DNA from 3 places in the Salinibacterium sp. SWN139 genome. Region 2 is predicted to be linked to each of the others. Evidence: predicted binding sites of a transcription regulator. Region 2 holds the regulator's gene; each other region holds the start of a gene.
The links. The regulator HrcA, encoded in region 2, represses chaperone genes, less so after heat shock. The targets are predictions, from matches to a motif close to TTNGCACTCGNNNNNNNCGAGTGCNAA.
Positions count from the first base shown of each region.

Region 1 (2,268 bases), on a different contig from region 2:
CGTTGCGGACTGCGTCCTCGATGCGGTGCTTGCGCTCCTTGAGTTCAACCTCAGTTGCGGCACCAGCCTTGATGACTGCAACACCACCGGCGAGCTTGGCGAGACGCTCTTGGAGCTTCTCACGGTCGTAGTCGCTGTCAGTGTTGTCGATCTCGGCGCGGATCTGCTTGACGCGACCTGCGATCGCCTCTTCTTCACCAGCACCTTCGATGATCGTGGTCTCGTCCTTGGTGATAACGACCTTACGGGCGCGACCGAGGAGTTCGAGAGTTGCGTTCTCGAGCTTGAGTCCAACTTCTTCGGAGATGACCTGACCACCGGTGAGGATGGCGATGTCAGCGAGCTGAGCCTTGCGACGGTCTCCGAAGCCAGGAGCCTTGACAGCAACCGACTTGAAGATGCCACGGATCTTGTTCACAACGAGAGTTGCGAGGGCTTCTCCGTCAACGTCTTCAGCAATGATGAGCAGCTGCTTGCCACTCTGGATTACCTTGTCGACGATGGGGAGAAGATCCTTGATGTTCGAGATCTTGCCGTTGACGATAAGAACGTAGGGGTCCTCGAAGACCGCTTCTTGGCGCTCTTGGTCAGTGACGAAGTATGCCGACAGGAATCCCTTGTCGAAGCGCATACCCTCGGTGAGCTCAAGCTCGGTGCCGAACGTGTTCGACTCCTCAACGGTGACAACACCTTCCTTGCCGACCTTGTCGATCGCCTCAGCGATAAGTGCACCGATCTCGGGGTCTCCAGCAGAGATGGATGCAGTAGCTGCGATCTCTTCCTTGGTTTCGATCTCCTTGGCGCTCGCAATGAGTGCCTCGATGACCGAGTTGGTTGCCTTTTCGATACCGCGCTTGAGGCTGATGGGGTCTGCACCCGCAGCAACGTTGCGGAGGCCTTCGCGAACGAGAGCCTGAGCAAGAACAACAGAAGTGGTCGTACCGTCTCCGGCTACGTCATCCGTCTTCTTCGCTACCTCTTTGACGAGTTCGGCACCGATCTTTTCGAAAGGATCGTCGAGCTCGATTTCTTTGGCGATGGATACACCGTCGTTCGTGATGGTGGGAGCGCCCCACTTCTTCTCAAGAACAACGTTGCGACCACGTGGGCCGAGCGTGACCTTTACGGCGTCAGCGAGAATGTTCAGGCCGCGCTCAAGGCCGCGACGGGCCTCTTCGTTGAAAGCAATGATCTTTGCCATGTGTGTTTCTCGTCCCTCCCGGACGTCGTACAAGCGAATAAGTTGGCACTCGAACTACGCGAGTGCCAAGGTCAAAATTAGCACTCGACAGGGGTGAGTGCAAGACGGCGCAGCGTGCGGGCTTCCCTTTATTCTGTGGGCTCTTCTGTTGCTTCCACGGCGGGGGCGAGGTAGTCGGTTCCGATGACGACGGTGAGTTCTACGCCGGGGAAAATGTCATCTTCCACTAGGCGGATTTCGCCGCGGCCGATGGCAGCGACGAGGCCCGAGGCTACGTCTTCGTCGTCGGGGTTGCTGTAGTACACGTAGGTGTCTTCGATGTCACGCGAGGAGGCGGGCGCTGCACTGCCGGTGGGCCAGCCTGCTGCAGTGAGTTCGTCGAAGACGGTGGTTTGGAGTCCGCTTTCGGGGGTGCCGTTGAGCACGTCGATGGTTAGTGCGCGTTCGGGGTCGATTGTGGCGGGGTCGGTGACGGGCGCGACGGTTTCCGCGGGTTCGGGGTTGACGGCGGGTTCTTCGGGGGCAGCGAAGAAGGGGATGCCGAGGTCGTCATCGAGGTACTGGCTCAGGGCGAAGAGGCCGCCAAAGACGAGAACGCCGGTGGCGAGTAGCGCCCAGGCGAAGCCGATCCAGCCGCGGCCGCGTCGTTTGGGGCCGCGGTGGGCTCCAATGCGGTCTACGTCCTCGGGTAGTTCGTCGAATCGGTCTTTCGGGTAGCTCGCCATTGCTTAGTCTGTCAATTCTTCGTCGTGGTGGGGGCTGCGCACTGATCGGGTGCGCATCCGGTTGTCTCTGCTGCGGCGCAGTCGCGAGACCAACATGGGGTCATAGCGCACGGCTGCCGGTGAGTCGATTACCGCATTGAGCATTTGATAATAGCGCGCACTTGAGACATGAAACTGGGAGCTGATGGCCTCTTCTTTGGCGCCGACGTGGCGGGTCCATTCGCGCTCGAAGTCGAGGATATCGCTGTCACGTTCGGACAGGCCGGTGGCGGGGCACGACGCGGCTTCGTTTTCTGGCACGGCAATTCCCTCCACTGTGCTGGTAAGCCTAGGGTGTGCGGG
Region 1 is NZ_JADYWV010000001.1:1,007,370-1,009,637, reverse strand. It holds gene groL (chaperonin GroEL) at 1-1,201, opposite strand, end outside; gene I6E74_RS04835 (LytR C-terminal domain-containing protein) at 1,330-1,926, opposite strand; gene I6E74_RS04830 (DUF3263 domain-containing protein) at 1,930-2,226, opposite strand.
Region 1: groL (chaperonin GroEL) is a predicted target of HrcA. The motif match lies at 1,244-1,270, and genes of this name have one in related genera.

Region 2 (2,268 bases):
ATGACTGTGGTGCCCATGATCGCATCGATCATCTGCACCTCAACGGTCGCGAGCAAGTCGTCGTCAGAGCGGCTGAAAACATCGTGATGGCGAACCTTGATCTCCAAGAACAAGTCACCGTGCGGTCCGCCAGCGGGGCCAACTTCGCCTTGACCAGGCATCTGCAAACGCAGACCCGTCTCAACTCCGGCGGGAATATCGACTGAGATCGTGCGCTGAGCCCGAACGCGGCCCTGGCCTGCACACGTCGCGCACGGGTTCACAATGATGTTTCCGTAGCCGCGGCACGTGCCACACGGGCTTGACGTCATGACGTTGCCGAGAAGGCTGCGCACCTGACGCTGGATCTGGCCGCTGCCCTGACAAATATCACAACGAATTGGCGAGGTTCCGGGTGCCGTGCAGCTGCCCTCACACGTTTCGCAGAGCTCAGCAGTGTTGACCTCGATGTCGCGCGTGACGCCGAACATCGTGTCTTTCAGGCTCACCTCAACGCGGAGTAGCGCATCCTGGCCACGCTCACGACGCGAACGAGGACCAGCGGTCTGGCCGCCACCCCCGCCACCAAAGAATGTTTCGAAAATGTCGCCGAATCCGAAGTTGGCTCCGCCGAATCCTCCGCCGCTGCCACCCATGTCGTACTGCTGGCGCTGCTGCGGATCGCTCAACACGTCATACGCGTGAGTTACCGACTTGAAGCGTTCCGACGCATCCGCGCTCGGATTCACGTCGGGGTGCAGCTCGCGAGCGAGCCGGCGGTATGCCTTCTTGATTTCTTCCGGTGTCGCTTCGCGCGCAACGCCGAGGGCTTCATAGTGATCTGCCAAAGTTCCGATTGCTCCTTACGAGCTCAGTTGTCTTCCAAAAGTCGTGACAGGTACCGCGCTACCGCGCGAACCGCTGCCATGTTGTTCGAATAGTCCATGCGTGTTGGGCCAAGCACTCCCAGCCGCGAAAGTCCGCCGCCGGAGGAGGAATACCCTCCTGTGACGACCGATGTCTCTTCTAATCCAAATTCTGCGTTCTCTCGCCCGATGCGAGTAGAAACTGATCCATTTGCTACTTCCATCTCCCCAAAGAGGCGCAACAACGTTACTTGCTCTTCTATTGCCTCAAGTACAGGAAAAATGCTGCCGGTAAAGTCTTGCTCGGTTCGTGCAAGATTTGCTGTGCCAGCCAACACGAGCTTGTCGGCACGGTTAGCCAACACCTGTTCCACCAAACTCGAGGTCACTAAAGCGACAAAAGGCCGACGTTCAACAGGAAAAACCTCAACGAAACTGGCAAGTCGCTCAGCAGCCTCGGGCAATGACTGCCCGTTGAGAGCCGAGTTGAGTTTCGCCCGCAACTCGCCCAAGAACACATCATCAAGCGCCTCTGGAAGATCAATAAGTCGCTGCTCTACCCGACCAGCGTCGGTGATAAACACCGTCATGATCCGCGTCGCCGTGAGCGGAACTAGCTCCACATGGCGCACCCTGGCCGTTGCCAGCGATGGGTACTGCACGAGTGCGACACTGTTGGTGAGCTGCGACAGCAGGCGAACTGACCGCGCGAGCACGTCATCCAGATCGTCGGCTTGGCCGAGGAACGACTCGATTGCTTGACGCTGCGCACTCGTAAGAGGTCGCAAGTCAGCCAGTTGGTCGACAAACATGCGGTAGCCCTTATCGGTGGGCACACGCCCCGACGAGGTATGCGGCGCCGTAATGAGTTCTTCGTCTTCGAGCAAAACCATGTCGTTGCGAATCGTCGCTGCGGACACTCCAAAAGAATGCCGTTCAACGATCGATTTAGAACCGACAGGCTCGCGCGTAGCAACGTAGTCCTGCACGATGACTCGAAGTACGTCAAGTCCGCGGGCGGAAACCATGCCACCACCCACCTTTCCTGATTGGCACTCAATCCGTTCGACTGCCAATCTTACTCGACACACCGCGACACACCCGTTGCACCGCGCGAGTCATACCGCTAGCGTGTCTTTGTACTTGAGCGCTACCTTTTTGTGGAAATGCTCAGGTGTGACACCGAGCACTTTGATGAAACCCGGGAAGTTCCCTCGTTCACCTGAAAGGCACGAACACATGACTGACGCAAATCCGCAGCCCGCAGCACCCCAGCCGGCCGCACAACTGACCGCTACCGAGGACAACCAGTGGGCATCATTCGCTCACTTGGGCGGAATCATCGGCTTCCTTCCCTCGCTAATCATCTGGTTGGTCTTCAAGGACCGCGGTGCTTTCACTAACACCGAAGCCAAAGAAGCAC
Region 2 is NZ_JADYWV010000002.1:455,622-457,889, reverse strand. It holds gene dnaJ (molecular chaperone DnaJ) at 1-827, opposite strand, end outside; gene hrcA (heat-inducible transcriptional repressor HrcA) at 851-1,873, opposite strand; gene I6E74_RS07350 (DUF4870 domain-containing protein) at 2,085-2,268, shown strand, end outside.

Region 3 (2,268 bases), 270 kb from region 2:
ACTTGCCGAAGCAATCATCACGGCTGTGCATCGCAGCTAAATAGGGTCTTGTCCTCTACGAGCGCCCGTCCTACACTGAGCAAACGCCAACTATTGAAAGGAGCCTGACGTGTTTATGTTCATTACGACCAAGAACCCCACTACCGCCGGCTCCGTCGGCGCCCTCACCGCCTAACCGGTTAGCGTTCTCCGCTCACCGATTCTGACGGTGGCGGCGCTCACGGAGCACACGACCCAACTCGATCATCACGAGACCGCGTTCGACTGACGAGTCGGCACACCCTCACTAGGTTTGCGCAGCACTCACAGTGATGATCACCCCTTCTCTGGCGACTCGCGATCGCTGAAGGATGCCGTTGGGTCGCCACCTGAAACAGCGCGCTCTGGCGCGCCATCCGCAACCTCTCTCTGTCACGAAAGTTTCCATCATGAACAAACTACTGGCGGCCTCGAAAGACCGCCACGCCCATCCGCCCGAACCTGACCCCGTCGAGAAGCCGCGCCCAGCGGCAGCACGTCGCGTGGGAGTCATCGACCGGCTTGCGCTGCATCTCGGCGTCGCACTCATCACGTGGAGCCGCCGGCCCCACCGTGCGCGACTGATCGCGTCGGCCGAGCTGCTGGCCGCACACCAGCTCCGTGATGAGCGCCTGGCTCACGCCAGAGCTCGCGCCGAGCAGAACTATCCGCGGTTCATCATCCGCTGAATTCGCCGCACTCGACCGCCGCTGGATCGCTCCGGCGGCGGTCGTTTCGTTCTCAGCGAATATGAAGCGAAATTTCTTGGCACTCTCAGGTCGAGAATGCTAATTTTTGATTGTTGAGTCACCGTGACTCAACTTTGAGAAAGGGGTTCCCCATGACACTGTCATTTGATCCTTTTGCCGAACTCGACCGGCTCACCGCAGCAGCCCAGTCCCGCGTCGGCGCCCAGCCGATGCCGGTCGATCTGTACCGCCAGGCCGACGAGTACGTCCTCACCGCCGACCTCCCGGGCATCGATCCGGGCTCCGTTGACGTCGACGTTGATGGCCAGTTGCTCACCATTCGCGCCGAACGCACCGCTGGCGAACGCGAGGGAGCCAAGTGGCTCTCTCAGGAACGTCGCTACGGTTCTTACTTGCGCCAGTTCAGCATTGGCGCCGGCATCGACCGCGACAACATCAGCGCCAGCTACGACAATGGCGTCTTGAGCGTCATTATTCCGGTCTCCGAGAAGGCAAAACCTCGAAAGATCGAGGTCAGCACCAACTCGGCGAACCAGGCTCGTTCAAGCGAAAAAGTCGCCGTCACGAGCTAGCCGACACCGGAACGTCGCCGCGTTCAACGGTGGCGCACAACAACGATGGGCGGATGCTTCACGCATCCGCCCATCGTTGGTTAAGCCTGTCGCACTAGGGCCGTGCTCTCGCGCGACCCGCTGCAGTCAGAACGCGAGTTACAGCGCCCGCAATCGCGGTGCAATGTCGCGCTCGAAGAGCTCAAGGAAACGGCGCTGATCGTCGCCGGGCGCGTGGAAGACGAGGTGGTTGAGGCCGGCATCCACGTAGGGACGAATCTCTTCGACGATCTTGTCGGGATCGTTGCCGACAATCCACCGCGATGCGATCTGCTCGATCGGCAGAGCATCAGCGGCGCGCTCCATCTCGATGGGGTCGGTGATGTCGTGCTTCTGCTCCTTCGACAGCGCTAGTGGCGCCCAGAAACGCGTGTTCTCGAGGGCGACGTCGGCATCGGTGTCGTAGGAGAGCTTTATTTCGATCATCCGGTCAATGTCTTCGAACTTGCGGTCAGCCTTAGCCGCGCCCTCCTTAACGCCCGGGATCAGTGCGTCGTTGTAGAGCTCCATGCCCTTGCCCGAGGTGCAGATAAAGCCATCTCCTGCACGACCCGCATAGCGGGCAACCATCGGCCCACCGGCAGCGATATAGATCGGGATGGGCTGGTCAGGGCGGTCATAAATGCTCGCGTCGTGGGTGGAGTAGTACTCGCCATCGAAGGAGACGCGATCTTCGGTCCAGAGCGCTCGCATGAGACGGACTGATTCGCGCAAGCGAGCGAAACGCTCTTTGAACTCGGGCCACTCCTGCTCACCGGCACCACGGAATCCGGTGGCAATCTCATTGAGAGCCTCACCAGAACCAACACCCAACATGATGCGCCCCGGGTAGAGGCAACCCATCGTCGCGAACGCTTGAGCAAGCACAGCCGGGTTGTAACGGAACGTCGGCGTCATCACGCTCGTGCCGATCCGGATCGTGCTGGTGC
Region 3 is NZ_JADYWV010000002.1:183,547-185,814, reverse strand. It holds gene I6E74_RS06000 (alpha/beta hydrolase) at 1-40, shown strand, start outside; gene I6E74_RS05995 (hypothetical protein) at 429-707, shown strand; gene I6E74_RS05990 (Hsp20/alpha crystallin family protein) at 860-1,300, shown strand; gene fgd (glucose-6-phosphate dehydrogenase (coenzyme-F420)) at 1,439-2,268, opposite strand, start outside.
Region 3: I6E74_RS05990 (Hsp20/alpha crystallin family protein) is a predicted target of HrcA. The motif match lies at 784-810, and genes of this name have one in related genera.